DNA from 2 places in the Cytobacillus dafuensis genome. Region 2 is predicted to be linked to the other one. Evidence: riboswitches for the same ligand, from Rfam matches in the RefSeq annotation. Region 2 holds a riboswitch; the other holds the start of a gene.
The links. A riboswitch is a leader RNA that binds a small molecule or an ion and turns the genes downstream of it on or off. The one in region 2 is predicted to bind FMN.
Positions count from the first base shown of each region.

Region 1 (10,319 bases), 230 kb from region 2:
ATTGCCTTGCTTGGTGCTAATGGGGCTGGAAAAACCACAACTTTACAAATGTTATCTGGACTTATGAGGCAATCAGCTGGAAGTATTGCTTTTGATGGTGTTCAGAAGGGCGAGGATTTTCGGAAATTAATTGGATACCTTCCACAGCACCCTGTATTTTATGAATGGATGAGTGGACGTGAGTTTTTAGAATATACAGGTATGCTTGCAGGTTTGTCGAAAAAGGAATCGAAAGAGAGAGCAGAAGAGTTACTAGAAATGGTTGGTATTTCTGATGCGAAGAATCGCAGAATAGGGAAATATTCAGGAGGAATGAAGCAAAGATTGGGTATTGCTCAGGCTATTATTCATCGTCCCAAATTAGTGATGCTTGATGAACCTGTTTCTGCACTTGATCCTTTTGGTAGAAGAGAGGTTCTTGAGCTTATGGAACGAATGAAAAAGGAAACGACCATTCTTTTTTCAACGCATATTCTTAACGACGCTGAGGAGGTATGCGATGATATTCTTTTTCTTCATAAGGGTGAGATTGTAGAATCAGGCTCAATGAAGGACCTTCGTGACAAATATCAACAATCAAAGATTGACCTTGTTTTCCGAGGGGAAAGTGAACAATATGTTGAAAAGCTATCATCTCTAGCAGTAATTCAATCGATTTCGGTACATGAGAACAAAATTAGTTTATTTGTCCAAAATGTCGATGACGCCAAGCAAGTCTTTCTTCGTGAAATTACGGATAGGAATTGGCCACTCCTTAAATTTGAAATTAGCAAAACGAGTCTAGAAGATGTATTTATGAAGGTGGTAGAAAAATGAATCAGTGGATGGTCCTATTTAATAAAGAATTGGTTGAAATGTCGAGAAATTTCAAATGGATTTGGGTTCCGATCGTTTTTATATTGCTTGCAGTTAAAGAACCGCTTACCTTACATTATATGCCGCAAATTATAGATGCACTAGGAGGTTTACCGGAAGGGGCGGTAATTGAGATTCCAGTTCCTTCAGCTTCAGAAGTATTAATCGCCATTCTTGGCCAATTTAATACTTTAGGTGTATTAATTATCGTGTTAACTTCGATGGGGATCATCGCTGCTGAAAGGAAAAGTGGAGTTGCTGCGATCATATTGGTTAAGCCTGTTTCATATGCATCATTCGTAACCTCTAAGTGGACAGCTGCAATGCTCTTAATGTGGGTATCCTATTTTATTGGCTATGTAGCCTCATGGTATTATGTTGTCATTCTATTTGAAGCTGTTCCTTTTATTGATTTCTTTCAATCCTTTTTATTGAATGGAATTTGGCTTTCTTTTGTTTTAACGATGACGATATTTATTAACTCATTTAATAAATCACCAGGTGTTGTTGGATTTATATCTATTGCAATAATCATCCTATTGAGCTTATTGAGCAGTTTATTCTCACGTTGGATAGAATGGAGTCCTTCCTTGCTGCCAACTTATACGAGTACTTTCCTTTTAAATAATGAAATTCCTGACAATGTATTATCTGCCGTAATTGTTGCGATCATTGGTATGATAATACTCCTCATTTGCAGTATTTCAATTTTTAGAAGAAAAGAACTTGCTTAAATGAAATGCACCACCAGCTGTTAGATTAATGTCTAACAATTGGGGTGCATTTTATATGATTATGTTCCAAATATTTTCATCTTTAGAATGGCTGCATATTCTCGTATATATAGACTAGTTTTTACGACTTTTGGTGTTTCGGCAGCTAAAGGATGTCCTTTTATTCCGACCTTCTCTGCAAGATTAATTGATCGATATAAATGAAAATCATTTGTGACAATAACTGCCTGATCAATATTGTAAAGGTCCTTTGAATATTTCAGATTTTCATATGTAGATGTTGAGAGATCTTCTACTAGTATTTTTTCTTCATCAATTCCATTTTCAAGAAAAAATCTTTTTAGAGCTTCTGCCTCAGTAATATTTTCTCCTTTGCCTTGACCACCAGTTACAACGATAACTGTATTGGGGTTTTCTTCTATATATTCTAGTGCTTTATTTGCTCTGTTAAGCAAGCTGAGAGACATTTCTTCTCCATTCACTTTAGCTCCAAGAACGATTAAATAAGGAATATTAGGTGGAGGAGTTAAGCATGCGGTTTTTTTCATTTGAATATGTAAAAGTGCGATAATGATTATTGAGAAAATTAAAATCAAACCGAATATGATTATGATTTTTTTCATATTTTTCCTCCAAGTATTCATGTTTATGCTTCTCAATTAATAGAATAAAAGTGACTCTATTAATTTAGCATATAAAACTATTATTAGGAAGTATTTTCCTTTTAAGGATGTTAGGGGATTATTATGAAGAATATTCAGCAATTTTATCAAAAAACAGCATCTATTTCCTTAAATTCCAGTCTTGTTGCACTTATTCCTCCATTTTTCCTAATTATATACGGTATTATTGTTGTACCTAATGGCAAAATGGTTGTATTGGTTGTACCATTTTTACTTTATAGTTTTATAAGCTATCAAGCTTATTTAATAAATGATAACAGATCAAAAGAGATTAAGAAAATAGATGAGGGCATTGCAAATCAAGTATCATTTTTATATGAAGAAAATGTCCTTTTGACGTTTCTTCCAGCTCCAACATTAAGATTGCTTGTCTTTAGCACAAATGGTCAGCAAGTTGGAGAAATAAGAGATATCAATTTTATGCCGTTTCGATGGTTCTTACCTTTTCTGTTTGATAAGTTTATTGAAAGAAAATATGGTTTATATGATGCAAATAATAAGCAAATTGGAAGTTTTACTTTTAAGAAGAATCGTATTGAAATAGCGAGTTCAGGAATCGAGATTCATTCAATAAAGATACAGAATACATTAGGAAATGGTATAGCCGTTATTTTTGGGCATGAAAATCGGAGTTTTTTACTAAAGCAATCAAGATTATTTATGGATTTTCAGTTTTTAAAGGGCTGCAAAAATATTGCGAGATTGCGTAAAGGTTGGATGCCGATAGAGTGGGGTAAAAGATTTAAAGATCCGAATACGCCCATACTAATATTTGAACAACAATTGCCCGTGGAGGAAAAGCTACTTGTATATGCACTTTTAGTAAAACTGTTTCAGTCTACAAATCACTAATTTTTCACTTCTATCATTTTAAAGATCAAAAGATGTCTTCAACAATCATGTGCCTCTAGTGCAGAACAATAGCTTCAATTGGTTTGATATAGTATGATTAAATCAATTAAACTTCCTTCTGGATTACATTAATGAGGTGTTTGAATGAAAAAATTCTTGCTGGTAGCGGGAATTATCATCCTTTGCTTATTTATAATTGACAAGACAATCCTTAAAGAAAAAGGTATTGTAAATAATCTTGAACAACCGAAGAAATACGAGAAGATAGAAAATGCTGATCAGCTTCCAGTCGGTTTAGAAGAGGGGAATAGAGCCCCGGATTTTGAATTATTAGACTTGGAAGGTAATACTGTGAAGCTAAGTGATTATAAAGGGAAAACAATCTTATTGAATTTTTGGGCTACTTGGTGTCCGCCATGCAAGGCTGAAATGCCTTATATGGAAAAATTATATAATAAATATAAAAACGAAGGTTTTGAAATTTTAGCGGTTAATGTTACGACTTCTGAGAAAAGCCGTACCAATGTTGATGAGTTCGTAAAAAATAATGAACTAACCTTCACAATCCCGCTTGATGAAATAGGTAGTGCATCTAATGATTATAATATTAGGGTGTATCCAACAAGCTTTTTTATCGACTCAGATGGTGTTATTCGTAAAAAAGTGTTAGGAGCTGTAAATGAAGAAGTAATGGAGCATGAAATCAAACGATTACCATAAAAGTACAGCTAGATATTTCTCTGATTCAAAAAAGTTATACTTTATTCCATAAGGTGTGTTAATGCTCATTGTGGACAATCCTATTTTGTTGTTGATTGGAGCGGAAGGCGCGAGATCCTCGAAAATGCATTCGCATTTCCTTCGTGCGTTGATTATTCTAGGAAGCTTATTCAATGTCCTGCGGGAGAAGCGAGTCAAAGGGAGACCCCGCAGGAGCGCTCTTCGACGAGGAGGCTTCCGGACCGCCCGCGATCGCTAAGTGCCTGCAGCGGAAATCAACAAGTAATTTTAACTTTGTCATTCCATAATTAATGAAAGAAGCTGCAAGGCTATTCATCAGCATTGCAGCTTCTTTCTTTTTCATTTTCTAGTGATAATCGTTCATTAATTTTTCTCTTTCGATAGAGCATCTTTCCTGCTTCAGAAATATCGGTAACCGCAGATCGATTAATGACTGCTCCGAATAAGAGTCCTGCAATAGGAATCATTTGAAACAGCTTTTTCCAACCGATTTGATCCCGATATGTAAAGACTACTTCCCGCCATCCTTGAATTTCCGAGATGACCTCTCTATTTGGACCTTCACTTGGAGAATCAATTATGGATAGCTGCTGTAAGATCGCTTTTTTTCCAACAATATCGGAAGAGACAAATTGCAGAATTTTTACGATGTATAATCTTTCCTTCGTATCATCTGGGTTATATCCGTAGCAAATGGCAATATCCTGTAGAGTTTTCAACTGAATTCCCAGCAACATGGGAATATCGATTGATATAGTAAGAAATCCTCCAAACCCAGTACCAGCCCCTTGAATGGTAGCAAGTTTCTTTCGATTGCCTGTAAGCTTTGCTACCGCATCGTCCATTGTAGATATCGGAAGTGATTTTACATCCTCCAAAGTTGTAACATCCATTTTTGGGTAATATGCTTTTAAGGAGGATACCGAGCTTAAATATCTTCCTCCTGATTGTACATACTGACCTAGTTCATCAATAATCACGCCGATTTTTTTTTGCAAAAAGGCAGGTGTAAACTTGTCTAAAAGCTTGAATGGAAGCCGCCCTAGCTTTTCCCAAAACCAAAGGTCGCTCTGCTCTTTTTCCCACTTTTCACATATTTTAAGCTCATGAAATAATTGTTCTTTTGTTTCAATCACAACACATAAATCCTTCCATTATCAGATGAGTAATATACGATCTTAAAGGCTAATGGTTTCAATTTTTTTTATGCTTTGAGACATACACATTGTTTATTCGGAAACCTCGTGATACTATTTAATTATTCGAATATGATTTCTTCGGGGCTGGGTGAAATTCCCAACCGGCGGTGATGAGGTACTGTCCTCTTAGTCCGTGACCCGGTTTCAATACGTTGAAAACGGTGGATTTGGTGAAACTCCAAAGCCGACAGTTAAAGTCTGGATGGGAGAAGAAATGAATGATTATTTGCGTAAAAAAATCATTTTTTTAACGCTTATTTCGTTATGCGATTATGCCCCGTACATGAGTTGTGTGCGGGGTTTTTTGTTGGAGAATTTTAGTGAAAGGGGGAACTACAAATAAATGCATGATATTGAATATATGGATTTAGCCTTAAAAATGGCTCAAGCTACAAGAGGGCAAACTAGCCCTAATCCAAAGGTTGGAGCAGTAGTTATCAAGAATGGTGAAGTACTTGGACTTGGTGCACACTTAAGAGCAGGAACACCACATGCAGAAGTCCATGCCATCAATGTAGCTGGTGAACAAGCAAGAGGAGCAGATCTATATGTGACTCTTGAACCTTGCAGCCATCATGGTAAAACTCCTCCCTGTGCTGATTTGATAATAAATTCAGGAATCAAAAGGGTAATCGTAGCAGGACTCGATCCAAATCCTCTCGTTGCTGGACAAGGAATCGCCAAACTAAAAGAGGCTGGGATTGAAGTTGAAATTGGCATAGGAAATGAGGAAGCCCATGCCATGAATGAACCATTCTTTCATTTTATTAAAACGAAAACTCCTTTTGTAACAATAAAAGCAGCTGTTTCTTTGGATGGAAAGACAGCGGCAAAAACAGGTGACAGCAAATGGATTACCTCTCCAGAATCCAGATTAGATGTTCACCAATTAAGACATGAACATGATGCAATCTTAACAGGCGTGAATACCATTATTCATGATAATCCACATTTAACCACCAGACTGCCCCGAGGTGGAAGAAATCCCATTCGAGTTGTATTAGACACGTATTTACGGACTCCTCTTGAATCAAATGTGATACAAGATCGAGCGGTAAATACGATTATTTTTACTGGAAATGAGATAGATTTAGAAAAAGTAGCAAACTTTAGAGAATTTGATGTAGAAGTTGTACCATTATCACAGCCAACTATTCTTATTCCGGAAGTGCTAAAAGAGTTAGGAAAAAGAAACATAATGTCGTTATTAGTAGAAGGAGGTTCCGAGATTCATTCCTCCTTTATCGATAATAATGCTTATCAGCAAATCATTTTATATGTTGCACCAAAAATAATTGGCGGAGTAACCGCAATCCCTTTTATTGGTGGACAAGGTATTGAGATTGTCGAGCATGCAAAAAAACTCAAGTTCAAGTCAGTACAAACAATTGGATGTGATCTTAAAATTATAGCTAGGCCTCTAGAGGAGGAAGAATTGTCATGTTTACGGGAATCATAGAAGAGCTTGGAACTGTAAAAAGAGCCATTCAAAATGGAAACACAATTAAATTAACGATTCAAGCTACAAAAATAATAAGAGATATCCAGCTTGGTGATAGCATTTCAGTCAATGGAGTATGTCTAACTGTTACTGAATTCCAACGTGAAGAATTTTCCGCAGATGTGATGCCTGAAACGTTTAAAAGTACCTCCTTATCTTCAGTTAAGGAAGGAACGATGGTTAATTTAGAAAGGGCTATGGCTGCAAATGGGCGTTTTGGGGGGCATTTTGTAACGGGACATGTAGATGGAACTGGAAAAATTCTAAACAAGAGGAAAAAAGAAAATGCCATTTACATTGACATATCTATTCCAGGTTCATTAAATCATCTAGTAATAAACAAGGGATCCATTGCAATTGATGGAACATCTTTAACTATTTTTGGAATAACAGATCAGTCCGTAACAGTATCCATTATTCCACACACAGCAAAGGATACTATCCTGGGAATAAAAAGTGTTGGAGATGTAGTTAATATTGAGTTTGATATGCTTGCCAAATATATGTATTCCTTTATGAAAAAAGAGCAAACAGAATCAAGTCAGGGCAAAGGTATTACTGAAAATTTTTTAAGAAGCAATGGCTTTTTATAAGCTAATAGGAAAGTTTAAGTTTATTAACGTACTAAAGTAAAGTGTTTTTTTAGTTAAATACCTGCTAATAAGATCGCATAAGAAAAACTAAGGCATTCACCAAAAAGGACTTGGCGAACGCCAAGTTTTTCTAATAAATCAAGCGACATAAGGAGGAAGGCACCATGTTTAGTGAGATTACAGCAGCCATTGAGGATTTAAAAGCAGGGAAAGTCATTATTGTTTGTGATGATGAAGATCGGGAAAATGAAGGTGATTTTCTTTCCATTGCTGAGTTCGTAACACCAGAAACAGTAAATTTTATGGCTAAAGAAGGAAGAGGCTTAATTTGTACACCGATTTCTGAAGAATTAGCTGAAAAACTAAAATTGCTTCCTATGGTTGAGAGAAATACAGATAGTCGTGGAACAGCGTTTACTGTTTCGATTGACCATGTAGAAACAACAACGGGAATTAGCGCATTCGAGAGGGCTTTGACTATTGAAAAAATGCTGGATGATGATGCCCGTCCAGAAGAATTTAACCGTCCTGGCCATATTTTTCCTTTAATTGCTAAGAAAGGTGGAGTTTTAAGAAGAGCTGGCCATACGGAAGCTGCAGTTGATCTGGCGCGTATTGCGGGAGCAAAACCAGCTGGAATTATTTGCGAAATTATGAAGGATGACGGAACAATGGCGCGAGTAAAGGATCTTGAGCTCATAGCCAAAAAATTTGATATAAAAATGATTTCGATTCAACAGTTAATCGAATATCGATTAAAACATGACTCATATATAAAGAGAGAAACTGAAATCAAGCTTCCTACAGAATTCGGTTTGTTTAAAGCAGTGGGTTATACGAATACGATGGATGGAAAAGAGCATATTGCTTTAGTAAAAGGAGAGATTACAGAGGACGAGCCTGTGCTGTTAAGAGTCCATTCTGAATGTCTTACCGGAGATGTTTTCGGCTCCAATAGATGTGATTGTGGACCACAATTAGAAGCGGCACTTTCCCAAATAGAAAGTGAGGGAAAGGGAATTCTTCTTTATATGAGGCAAGAGGGAAGAGGTATTGGACTCATTAACAAAATGAAAGCTTATAAGCTTCAAGAAGAAGGATATGACACGGTTGAAGCAAATCATAAACTTGGATTTGGCGATGATTTGCGTGATTATGGGGTAGGCGCTCAAATATTAAGGGATTTAGGTGTAAAGAAAATGCGGCTTTTGACGAACAATCCAAGGAAAATTGCCGGATTAGCGGGTTACGGTTTAGAGGTTGTTGAGCGTGTCCCATTACAAATGCCTATTAAAAATGAGAATGAAGCATACTTAAAAACGAAAAAAGCAAAGCTTGGCCATTTATTAAAATTATAAAAGGGAGAGAAGAAAAATGAAGAAAGTGGTTGAAGGACATTTAGTAGGGACAGGATTAAAAATTGGGATTGTAGTGTCACGTTTTAATGAATTTATTACCGGGAAATTACTAAGTGGGGCTGAAGATGCTTTAAAGCGTCATGGTGTAAAGGATGAAGATGTGACTGTTGTTTGGGTTCCAGGTGCATTCGAAATCCCATTAACTGCCATGAAACTTGCTCAAGCCAGCGACTTTGATGCAATTGTTACGCTTGGAACAGTCATTCGAGGCGCAACACCACATTTTGATTTCGTTAGCAATGAAGTGGCAAAAGGGGTTGCTGCTATAGGAATGCAAAGCGGCATACCGATTATTTTCGGTGTTCTGACAACAGATACTATCGAGCAGGCGATTGAACGTGCTGGAACGAAAGCAGGCAATAAGGGATGGGAAGCTGCAGTTGGGGCAATAGAGATGGGAAATTTGTACAAACAGATGTCCAAATAAATCTTCTAATATACGAAATGAAGGAGCGCTATTTAAGTGCTCCTCTTTTCATGCGCATGATATATTTTTTCAAAAATATAAATTTTTTTCATTTACTACATAATTCGACAACTTTAATTAGTTATGTCGTATAAAATAATTACGATCATACATGCAGAATTTGTCGGAGGGTAATTTATGGAGGTTTTTGTAGCTAGACAGCCCATCTTTAATGCAAATGAAGATGTATACGGATACGAGCTTTTGTATCGAAGAAATCAAAATGAAAATGCATATCCTGATATGGATGGGGATCAAGCGACAACTGAGCTCATCATCAACAGCTTCTTAAATATTGGAATTGACAAGCTTTCAAATGGAAAGCCTTGCTTCATTAATTTTACGGAAAACCTACTTAAACTTAGACTACCAACTTATTTCCGGCCGCGTGATATTGTTGTTGAAATTCTTGAATCTATAGAACCAAGTAAAGAATTAGTACAGATATGTAAAGATTTAAAGGAGCTAGGGTATCAAATTGCACTTGATGATTATGTTTTTAATGAAGAGAATTCATATTCATACGAACTTTTGAAACATATAGATATCGTAAAAGTTGATTTCCTGTTTACACCGAAAGAAATGAGAGACAAAGTAGAAGCCATTGTCAAAAATATGAACTTAAAAATGGTTGCAGAAAAGGTTGAAACGAGAGAGGTATTTGAAGAGGCAAAGAGAAGGGGTTATCATTATTTTCAAGGCTATTTCTTTGCTAAACCAACGGTATTATCAACTCGTGATGTTCCGACATATTTTCAGTCCTATTATGAAATGATACAAAGCTTGTCGACGAACGATCCATGTATAGACCGAATTACCGAATTAATCGAGAGGGATATTTCCTTATCGTATAAATTATTAAAATTAATCAATTCACCTGCATACAGACCAAAACAAAAAATCAATTCGATCAGACAGGCCGTTGTTTTGCTAGGTCTAATAGAGTTAGAAAAATGGATTTATGTGCTCGCAGTACGCGAGTCCACAATTGAGAAAAGAGAGATTTCACAGGAAACCATTCAATTGAGTCTTACGAGAGCAAAAATGTGTGAGGAAATTGAAAAAATAAAAATGAAAAGAAATCCTTCTCCAAGTTATTTTATGACAGGAATGTTTTCAATTATGGATTCGATCTTAAGTATTCCGATGAGTGTGATATTAAAGGATCTTCCCCTTGAAGAAGATATTTGTGATGCTTTAAATGGGAAAGGAAATCCGTTAAAGGAAGTTCTTGATCTTGTTCTCGCTGTCGAAACTGCTCAATGGAATGTAATAAG
Region 1 covers NZ_CP042593.1:2,953,952-2,964,270, reverse strand. Annotated here, with positions in the region: gene FSZ17_RS14045 (ABC transporter ATP-binding protein) at 1-816, shown strand, start outside; gene FSZ17_RS14040 (ABC transporter permease) at 813-1,589, shown strand; gene FSZ17_RS14035 (YdcF family protein) at 1,649-2,212, opposite strand; gene FSZ17_RS14030 (hypothetical protein) at 2,336-3,124, shown strand; gene FSZ17_RS14025 (peroxiredoxin family protein) at 3,269-3,844, shown strand; gene FSZ17_RS14020 (EcsC family protein) at 4,174-5,001, opposite strand; FMN riboswitch at 5,135-5,282, shown strand; gene ribD (bifunctional diaminohydroxyphosphoribosylaminopyrimidine deaminase/5-amino-6-(5-phosphoribosylamino)uracil reductase RibD) at 5,408-6,523, shown strand; gene ribE (riboflavin synthase) at 6,505-7,158, shown strand; gene FSZ17_RS14005 (bifunctional 3,4-dihydroxy-2-butanone-4-phosphate synthase/GTP cyclohydrolase II) at 7,323-8,516, shown strand; gene ribH (6,7-dimethyl-8-ribityllumazine synthase) at 8,533-9,003, shown strand; gene FSZ17_RS13995 (EAL and HDOD domain-containing protein) at 9,181-10,319, shown strand, end outside.
Region 1: it holds a riboswitch for FMN, as region 2 does, so the genes downstream of both, ribD (bifunctional diaminohydroxyphosphoribosylaminopyrimidine deaminase/5-amino-6-(5-phosphoribosylamino)uracil reductase RibD) here and FSZ17_RS15155 (ECF transporter S component) in region 2, are expected to answer to the same signal.

Region 2 (10,319 bases):
ATCCTTCTTCCTATATTTAGTAGCCACTGTTTTATTTGCTGGCTCTATAAAGGATAAAAAAGGGAAAAGTGCAGAAAAGGGCCCAAATAAGTGGGCGAAATTAGCGATTATTGTTACTATTGTTGGTTTTGCTGCACAATTGGGGTATTTTATTACTCGTTGGATTGCTGCTGGTCATGCTCCAGTAAGTAATTTGTTTGAGTTTACAACTTTCTTTGGAATGTCTCTTGTAGGAGCATTCATTGTCATCTATTTTATATACAAAACTCCAATGCTCGGAGTATTTACACTTCCTGTAGCTATTTTGATGATTGCCTATGCAAGCATGTTCCCGCGTGAGATTTCTCCGCTTATTCCTGCTTTGCAGAGTGATTGGCTACATATCCATGTAACGACAGCTGCTGTTGGGCAAGCAATTTTGGCAATTAGTTTTGCAGCTGGGATTATTTATTTAATAAAAGCAATTGATCAATCCAAGGCAAGTAAAAGGACCTTTTGGTTAGAGGCAATTATGTTTGGTTTAGTTTGTACCCTTGGATTTATTATTGTATCCTCCACTTTTTCAGCAATGGATTATAAAGCTGAATTTAATTGGATCGACAAAACTGACACGGAAGCTAAATTGGAATATCATATGCCAGCATTGGTAGGACCTCATAAAGGTGAATTGCTCACGGCTGAGAAATTCGAACCAATTGTTGATGTACCTGCCATCATTAATGCAAAAAAATTGAATACAGTTATTTGGTCAATAGTATCAGGAATTATACTATATTTACTGATTCGATTAATATTACGTAAACGTATAGGTGCAGCTTTACAACCAATAGTTAAAAATATTAATCTGGATTTAGTAGATGAGATAGGCTATCGCTCTGTTTTAATAGGGTTTCCTATCTTTACACTTGGCGCGTTGATATTTGCTATGATTTGGGCACAAATTGCTTGGACACGTTTTTGGGGATGGGATCCAAAGGAAGTATGGGCGCTCATTACATTCCTTTTCTACGCAGCATTTCTCCATCTCCGACTATCTAAAGGATGGCATGGTGAAAAGTCTGCATGGCTTGCAGTTATAGGATTTGTTATCATTATGTTTAATCTAGTAGCTGTTAACCTTGTTCTAGCTGGTCTTCATTCTTACGCAGGATCTTAAGAGTTAATGAAATAATTAATAATTTTAAAAGCCTTCACCTTTGTGGGGGCTTATTTCAAAATATAAATCATTTTTGGGAACTAAATTGGGGGATAATGGATATGGAAAAGGATGTTAGAATTTTAGTTGTGGATGATGAGGAAAGAATTCGACGTTTATTAAGAATGTACTTAGAGCGTGAAAATTTCATCATTGAAGAAGCGGAGGACGGCAATGAGGCGTTAACAAAGGCTTTTGCTAATGATTTTGACATCATTCTTCTTGATTTAATGATGCCTGGTAAAGATGGAATTGAAGTATGCAGGGAGCTTAGGGAGAAAAAAGCAACTCCGGTTATCATGCTGACAGCTAAAGGCGAAGAAGTAAACAGAGTTCAAGGATTTGAGGCAGGAACGGACGATTATATTGTAAAGCCTTTTAGCCCGAGAGAAGTGGTTCTTCGTGTGAAAGCATTGTTGCGCCGTTCATCTAAAACATCTTTTATTCAAGCAGAAACAACAACAAAAGATGTGATTGTGTTTCCTCACTTAACAATTGATCATGATGCCCATCGTGTATTAGCAGATGGAAGGGAAGTTAGCTTGACTCCGAAAGAGTATGAATTGCTTTATTTTCTTGCGAAATCTCCAGATAAAGTATTTGATCGTGAACAATTACTTAAAGAAGTATGGCATTACGAATTTTTTGGGGATTTACGAACTGTAGACACACATGTAAAGCGCTTACGCGAGAAATTAAATAAAGTCTCTGAGCAAGCAGCAAAAATGATTGTTACAGTATGGGGTGTCGGTTATAAGTTCGAGGTTATAAATGAATGATGCTTTGGCGTAGCGTTGTAGGCAAACTTTGGTTTACAATTCTTTTACTTGTTTCTTTTGTATTATTTATTTTAACGATTATGTTATTAGAGTTTTTTGAAAGCTATCATATTAATGAATTGGAAAGAGGACTAACTAATACAGCGCAGAAAATTGCACGAATATTAGATGAGCATGATCGAGATATCGGGTTGGAGATTTCTTGGGAATTAGTCGATGATGTCACTGGGGTTGTCATAGTGGCAAACCCTGAGGAATATTATTACTCACCAAAAGGAAACAGATCATTCAATTTGCCAATTAATTATTTTACTGAGGATGCTGATCTACAAAAGGTTATCACTGAAGGTAAAACAGTAAAAAAAATGTCTTCATTTAATGAGAATAAAGATAATAGCAAAGATGAATCCAGAATATTAATCATCGGTGTACCTCTAAAAGATACTACAAGTAAAAATGGTGCGGTTTATATTTATCAATCACTAGAAGTTATGCAAGAAACAACTAGTTCGACTACAAAGTTTATTTTTCTTGCTGCAGGTGTTGCAATAATCTTAACTACCATATTTGCTTTTTTCTTATCAACAAGAATTACTGCTCCGTTAAGAAAAATGCGTGAGGCAGCATTTGAGGTTGCTAGAGGAAAATTTGATACGAAGGTACCTTTTCCATCTCAAGATGAAATTGGTGAATTAGCAATTGCGTTTAACCAAATGGGAAAACAGTTGAAGTTTAATATGAATGCACTAAGCCAAGAAAAAGAGCAGCTTGCCAGTATTTTAAGTGGAATGGCAGATGGTGTTATTACTTTTAATAATGATGGGACGATTTTGATTACGAATCCGCCAGCAGAACGTTTTTTGCATAACTGGTACTATGAGCAGGATGTAGGCAACAAGGATACTGCCGCTGTCCCATCTAAAGTTATGGAGCTTTTTCAGCAAGCTGTAAATACTGAAAAGGAGCAAGTGGGCGAGATATCTATACAAGGAAGATTTTGGGTTATGATAGTAAGTCCACTGTATAATAATAAGTACATTCGCGGAGCAGTTGCAGTTATTAGGGATATGACCGAAGAAAGACAGCTTGATAAGCTAAGACAGGATTTTATCGCTAATGTTTCACATGAGCTTAGAACACCTATCGCTATGATGCAAGGTTATAGTGAAGCAATTGTAGATGATATCGCTGGAACAGATGAAGAAAAGAAAGAAATGGCAAGAGTCATATATGATGAATCTTTAAGAATGGGCAGGCTAGTGAATGAACTTCTAGATCTTGCAAGAATGGAAGCAGGACATATACAATTAATAAAAGAAGAAGTTGAGGTTCATCCTTTTCTTCAAAAAATTAACCGGAAGTTTCAAGGACTAGCAAAAGAAAAAGACATTCAGCTTAGTCTTGAGCTTGGTAATAAAGAGGTTTGGTTTTGTTTCGATCCTGATGGAATGGAACAAGTGCTGACAAACTTAATTGATAATGCAATACGTCACACCCCAAATACGGGAGTAGTGACAGTATCTGAGCATACGGACGATCGAGGTTTATATATTGAGGTCATAGATTCGGGATCAGGTATTCCGGAAGAAGACCTTCCTTTTGTTTTCGAACGATTCTATAAAGCCGATAAAGCGAGAACTCGAGGTCGTTCAGGGACAGGACTTGGTCTTGCTATTGTGAAAAATATTGTTCATGCCCATAAGGGACAAATTTCGGTCCAAAGTAAGGTTGGCCATGGTACGACATTTTCTCTATTTATTCCTCGAAATATAGAATAATATAGAAAAAAGTGCCGATTGTTCTTGATTCACAAGAAACATTATAATTGAAAAGCTATCGTAAAAGGGAAGGATTTACAGAAAAATCCTTCCTTTTTTATTAGGAGAAAAAGTATAATAGTTCAAAGAGGAATCTATATTCAAATGTAACTTTTATTTAGTTATATACGACTATTTTATTGAACGGGGAGGGGAACTGATGGACTCCGTTTTTGATGAATTATATAGAAAATATCATCATGATGTTTTTCAATTTCTTTTTTATATGGTCAAAAACAAGGAACTTGCTGAGGATCTAGTTCAGGAGGTATATATTAGAGTTCTTAAATCCTATGAACGTTTTGAAGGAAAAAGCAGTGAGAAAACTTGGCTTTTTTCTATTGCTAGAAATGTTGCGATCGATTCTTTCAGAAAACAAAAAGGATGGAAACAAAGAATATTAGAGAAGTTTGACTGGACGACACAGCAGGTAATGGATGAATATCCAATACCTGAAGAAATTGCTATTCAAAAGGAAGAGATTCAGCTCATTTATCAATGTCTTGACCATTGTACGGTTGATCAAAGATTAGTTATTGTTATGAGATATATGCATGAGCTTACGATTACAGAAACAGCTGAAGCATTAAACTGGACTGAAAGCAAGGTAAAAACGACTCAGCATAGGGCCTTAAAGGTTCTTAAAGGACATATGGAAGATAAAAGAAGAAAGGAGGGGATGGATATTGAGGAAGTCAGAGTGGAGCGATGAGCAGATAGAGGAATTATTAGGCCAACTTCCTAAAATTATAGATGAACGGGATCCGCAGGAAATTTATCAAAACATTTCAATAAAATTAAGCAGGCGAAAGCATAAAGTTTGGATAATGCCAACTGCAGCGACTGCAGCAGCTTTACTCTTATTATTCATACTTGTTCCCAGCCTATTTAATTTTCAGAATACAGAAGAAAAATCAATGGAATCAGCAGATAAATCTTCATCAGGTGCCGAGATAGCAATGGAAAAAAAGAATATAACCCAAGACAAAGAGCAAAATTCTACCAATGATGAAAGTGCAGTACCTTTTGCAGCAAAAGAAAGCAATGATATGAATGAAAATATTGGTTTACGCTCAATAGAGGCCGAGGATCAAAGTACGGCTGTTTATGAAGAGGATATTGCTGGTCGCGAAGTTTTGACTTATGCTATACCCGATGATAATGTCGAATTTATTGTGCCTGTAAGTATTATTGTTTCAAATGAAGAGAATAAAACAAAATTTAAACTTTTTGAAGATAATATGAAAAGGCTTACTGAGAATGACTGGGGTTTGTACGATTATTACCCTTTAATGGCTGAATTAAAATATGAAGAAGATAAAAAAATATTAAATTTTGATGTTCCAGCAAATCAGTCATATAGTTTTTCAGGTTCTACTGAGAATATTTTATCTCAGGTTTTAACCAGTACGATGAAGTCTTTAAATATTAAAGAAACTAATTTTTCAACAGATGGAAATCCTGGAATTGATTTTGGGTATAATGGGACGATTGAGAAATTTGTGCCTGGTGATGATCAGTTTGGAAACCATGCTTATTATTTTTATTATCCTAGCAAGGCAGAATCAAAACCATTTATTGTTCCAAATAGTGAGGAAGTAAGTACAATTGAAGATGCGTTTTCATCAATGAGAAAGGGAACGGGAAATGAGAAATTAATTCCTTCTATTCCTGAAGATATTCAGTTTGAAACAGTAAAGGGTCCTGCAGAAAACAAATTGACGATTCGCTTTAAGAAAGGCTCTACTATTAATGACGACGCCAAAACATTGCATACAATTGAAGCCATTCTGCTAACAGCAAAAGAATTCAATTATGATGCAGTGAAATTGGAAAATGCACAAATAGATAAAATAGGAAAATTTAATTTAGATCATGAAATTAAGGTTCCAGTCGCAGCTAATAAACGAACGATAACCCATTAATTGTTAAGACGATCCATTTGGTTCGTCTTTTTCTATATAGTCAAAATGCATATTTTACTTTATGTGGTTCTAAATAGGATCAAGTCAGCATAGTGTGAATATTGTAATAGAGGTCTAGGATTATGTAATGATGTAGGAGGAAAAAATGCGGGATTATTTAAAACGATTTATTATTGCATGTTTAATGGGGCTTTGTATCAGCTTATTATTTATAGGAGGAAGTATGTACAAGCTCTAGGAATAATGATAATGAAATATCAATTTTAGAAAAATGTTAAATAAACCTAAAAAAGACATTAATAGACATCTGTAAAAATGTAGGATGTCGGTTAATGTCTTCTATTTTTTTATTAAAGGATAATCCGATTTATTGAGACGATAATTTTACAAAACAATAGTTATATGTCAATTCAATTGATTGTGCATATTTAACGTGTAATCGCTTTAATTTAATAAAGTCGTTAGATTGTCATATTTATCACTGATTAAAGTTGACGAGTAAACCTTTTCATTTTTTATGCTTTCAAGTATAATATTATTTGTAAAATACAATACGGTCTATCTTCGGGGCAGGGTGAAATTCCCGACCGGCGGTGATGAGAGGTTTCTCTAAGCCCGCGAGCCTTTTTAAGAGGAGACATTTATCCGATATCAATTTTGGATAATATCTTTGCTTGGGCAGGATTTGGTGTGATTCCAAAGCCGACAGTATAGTCTGGATGGGAGAAGATGGAGGTTCTGCAGACGTTCAAAAATTGCAGGTTATTTGAACGTTTATTTAGTGAGCCTTGGAAAATCTCCCTCAAGTGTCATACTTGGGGTTTTTATTTTGTCTGGGCTTAACTTTGACTGCTGAACCTTTCTTCTTTAGGAGAGATAGTCCTAATTAGGAGAGAGGAACATGAATAGATTTTCAGTTAAAGCTTTAGTTTCAATTGGGATGTTAAGCAGTATAGCTTATGTATTAATGCTGTTGAATTTTCCGATGCCGCCATTTCCGCAATTTCTTATGATTGACTTCAGCGATATCCCTGCATTAATCGCAGCGTTAATCTTTGGACCAGTGGCTGGAATTTTAGTTGAATTGTTTAAAAATATTTTAGATTATTTCATGACAGGTAGTGCTACTGGTGTACCTGTTGGCCATATTTCCAATTTTATTGCGGGTATTTTGTTTGTTCTACCAACTTACTATGTGTATAACAAGCTAAAAACAAAAAAAGGCATGACTTTTGGTTTAGTAGCTGGAACGTTTATAATGGCAATTATGATGAGTGTGTTAAATTATTTTCTCATTTTACCTGCCTATACATTCTTCTTAAATATGCCTGCCATGTCAGCGCCTGAAATGCGTACAATGATTATAAAAGGCATTTTGCCGTTTAATATTATAAAAGGTCTAATCATTACGACCGTATTTATGCTTATTTTTGCAAGGATGAACACTTGGATTAGCAAGCAAAAATCATTAAAAAGTGCAGCTTAATATTGAAATTAAAAAAGCAACGGCCTGCACCGTTGCTTTTTATTATTGATTCTATAAAAAACTCCCTTACATCTTAGAGTAAGGGAGCAATAAATAATTTATATCAAGAAATGACTATTCAAATTTAAGTGGGTTGCCATCAAATGATTCATCAGCAACTTTAATTGAATCTGTTGGGCAGCCTTCGAAAGCATCCATCATGTCATCAATTAATACATCAGGAATTTCAACAATTCCTTGGTTATCATCTAGAGTAACGAATGCAATGCCTTCATCATCGTAATCGTAAATATCAGGTGCAGCTGCTCCGCATGCTCCACATGCAATACATGTTTCTTTGTCAACAATAGTGTACTTTGCCATGAAAAATTACCTCCCAAAATAATAAGCGAATTATTCTTAATTTTGATCTTTTATAAAGATGGAAACGAATTCCTCATCCCTATTGTAAAACTGAATGCTTAACTTTTCAATAGGAAAAGTATTGAGAATGCTTATCACACAAGGTTCTTAGAAAAGTAAGAATTAAAGAGGTTCTCTATTTTCATTCGTGATAGAATAAAAATAGAAGTATTTTTAAACTATACTAAATTGTATTATTAATTCCTTAATAGTATACATATATGGTGATCGAATGAATGACTCTTTAATAAAGATGCTAATATTATTTTGTTTACATCGTATTGATGCTCAGCGAACCATCTATTCAATTTTTCACTTATTGAAGGGGAAAAAGTCTGCTCAAACTATACAAGATGCTCATTTCTTTCAATTAACAAACCTTTTCCATACTTTTACTGACTTAACACGTATTGAATTTGAGGAATTGGTTTTGGAAATGGAAAAACAAGGATTTCTAGAAGGCTTTCCTCAGCAACGCTTTCGATTAACTTCAGATGGATTAAACCAGATGAAATTGTTTTTTGAGAAACAGCCAATTCCTAAGTCGTTAAATGGTTGGAAATTCCATCAAGTAACAGAGCTATTTTGGGAAAGGCTGTCACTAGCGGTACAAGTCGTTTCGCATTTGAAAAGCTGGGATTCAAAGTTTATCCCGATTCAACGAAAAAAAGAAGTTCATTTTTGGCTTAAAGGTTTTATACAAGGTACTGGGTTGAACAGAGAAGAACTCGGCGTTAAACTTTACAAAGAATTAGTAGAGTGCCTTGAAGGATATAGAGAAATTGACCCTTCGTTACTTGTATTAAGATTAACAGGGTATCAGATTATTGGACTTACCTCGAGCCAAGCTGCTGAAAAAATGAACTTGGATAATGATACTTATCAATTCCGGTTTAAAGGACTAATTCATTATATGCTTGAAACTATCCAGGCGAATCCGACTGATTTTCCAATATTGAGATTGTTTGTAACGGAAGATAAAGAAAATGTATCACTAACTCACTCTGCAAAGAAGACTTATGATTTGATCAAAAAAGGCTTCTTTATAGAGGAGATTGCCCGAATTCGAAGACTTAAAAGAAATACAATAGAGGATCATATCGTTGAAATATCATTAAACTGCAGCGGTTTTGATATTTCCTCGTTTGTTTCCACAGAAAAACAAGAATTAATCTTAAATGCAATAATGGCGAGTAATTCAAAACAGTTAAAGCAAATACGACAATTCATACCAGATGCAGATTATTTTGAAATTCGCTTAGTATTGACTCGAGTTGGTGAAAAAGTATGAAGCTTGAAGATGTGCTCCAAAAGCATTTCAATTATTCTTCTTTTAGAATTGGTCAAAAAGAAATAATTTCCTCCATTCTAGATGGGAAACATACAATAGCCATGCTTCCAACTGGTACTGGTAAATCGTTGTGCTACCAATTGCCAGGATATTTATTAAAAGGGAAAATAGTTATTGTTTCTCCTCTTTTGTCCTTGATGCAGGATCAAGTGGAGCAGATGATGATGAATGGTGAAAAGAGAGTGATAGCTTTAAATTCCTTTTTATCACATGAGGAAAAATATCAAGCTCTGCATCAATTGAGTAAATATAAATTTATTTTTTTATCGCCAGAGATGCTTAGATCCGATCAAGTAATGAATAAGCTTAAAGAAATTGGTATTGACTTATTTGTAATTGATGAAGCCCATTGTATTTCACAATGGGGATATGATTTCAGACCAGATTATAATAAGCTTGGAGAGATTAGAGAGAGATTAGGGTCGCCATTAACACTTGCATTGACGGCAACAGCCACCCCTGAAGTTAAAGATGATATTATCACTTCTCTAAAAATAGGGGAATGGGAGGAATTTATTTATTCTGTTGACCGTCCGAATATATCGTTAATAGTGGAAAGCATTAGAACTTATAAAGAGAAAACGGAAAGATTGGTTGAGCTTATTACGAGTTTGGAAGGGCCAGGAATTATATATTTTTCAAGTAAGAAATTGTCTGAACAGATGGTGTCGTTATTTAAAGAAAGAGGATTCAGTAAGGTAGCTGCATACCATGGAGGATTGGAGCAAGAAACTAGAATATTAATTCAGCAACAATTTATCCAAGGTCAACTAGATGTGATTTGTGCGACAAGTGCTTTTGGAATGGGAATAAATAAAGATAATATTCGCTATGTCATTCATTTTCACATGCCACTTCAGCTTGAATCATATTTACAAGAAATTGGGCGTGCTGGAAGAGATGGAAAACAAAGTCTAGCTCTATTACTATATTCCCCTGGGGATGAGCAACTTCCTAATCAGCTCGTTGAAGGAGAGCTGCCAAGTGATGCACAATTAGATTGGTTATATAAATGGCTGATGGAACATCGTGAAGCACTGAATAATTTAAGCCTTTTTGAAAGTGAAATAAAAAGAGTTTCAGGGTTCACAGACAACCAATGGAGAATGGTCGAAGCCTTTTTACAGTGTAATAATGGAGCCCACATAGAAAAAACAATTGATCAATTAAAGAAGTTCATAAACGAGCGCATGCTGATAAAGTTGAACAAGATTCAAGAAATGTATAGATGGACACAATTAACGGAGTGCCGTAGAAAAAAGATCTTGAACTATTTTAATGAAGAAAAGACAATAGAGATGAAGAACTGTTGTGATTGCTGTGGAGTTGATTATAGTGAATTCTATTCCTTTATAACAAAAGAG
Region 2 covers NZ_CP042593.1:3,179,616-3,189,934, reverse strand. Annotated here, with positions in the region: gene ccsB (c-type cytochrome biogenesis protein CcsB) at 1-1,156, shown strand, start outside; gene FSZ17_RS15175 (response regulator) at 1,258-1,974, shown strand; gene FSZ17_RS15170 (ATP-binding protein) at 1,971-3,752, shown strand; gene sigX (RNA polymerase sigma factor SigX) at 3,952-4,503, shown strand; gene FSZ17_RS15160 (GerMN domain-containing protein) at 4,478-5,716, shown strand; FMN riboswitch at 6,273-6,451, shown strand; gene FSZ17_RS15155 (ECF transporter S component) at 6,618-7,202, shown strand; gene FSZ17_RS15150 (ferredoxin) at 7,317-7,565, opposite strand; gene FSZ17_RS15145 (YpbB family protein) at 7,837-8,895, shown strand; gene FSZ17_RS15140 (RecQ family ATP-dependent DNA helicase) at 8,892-10,319, shown strand, end outside.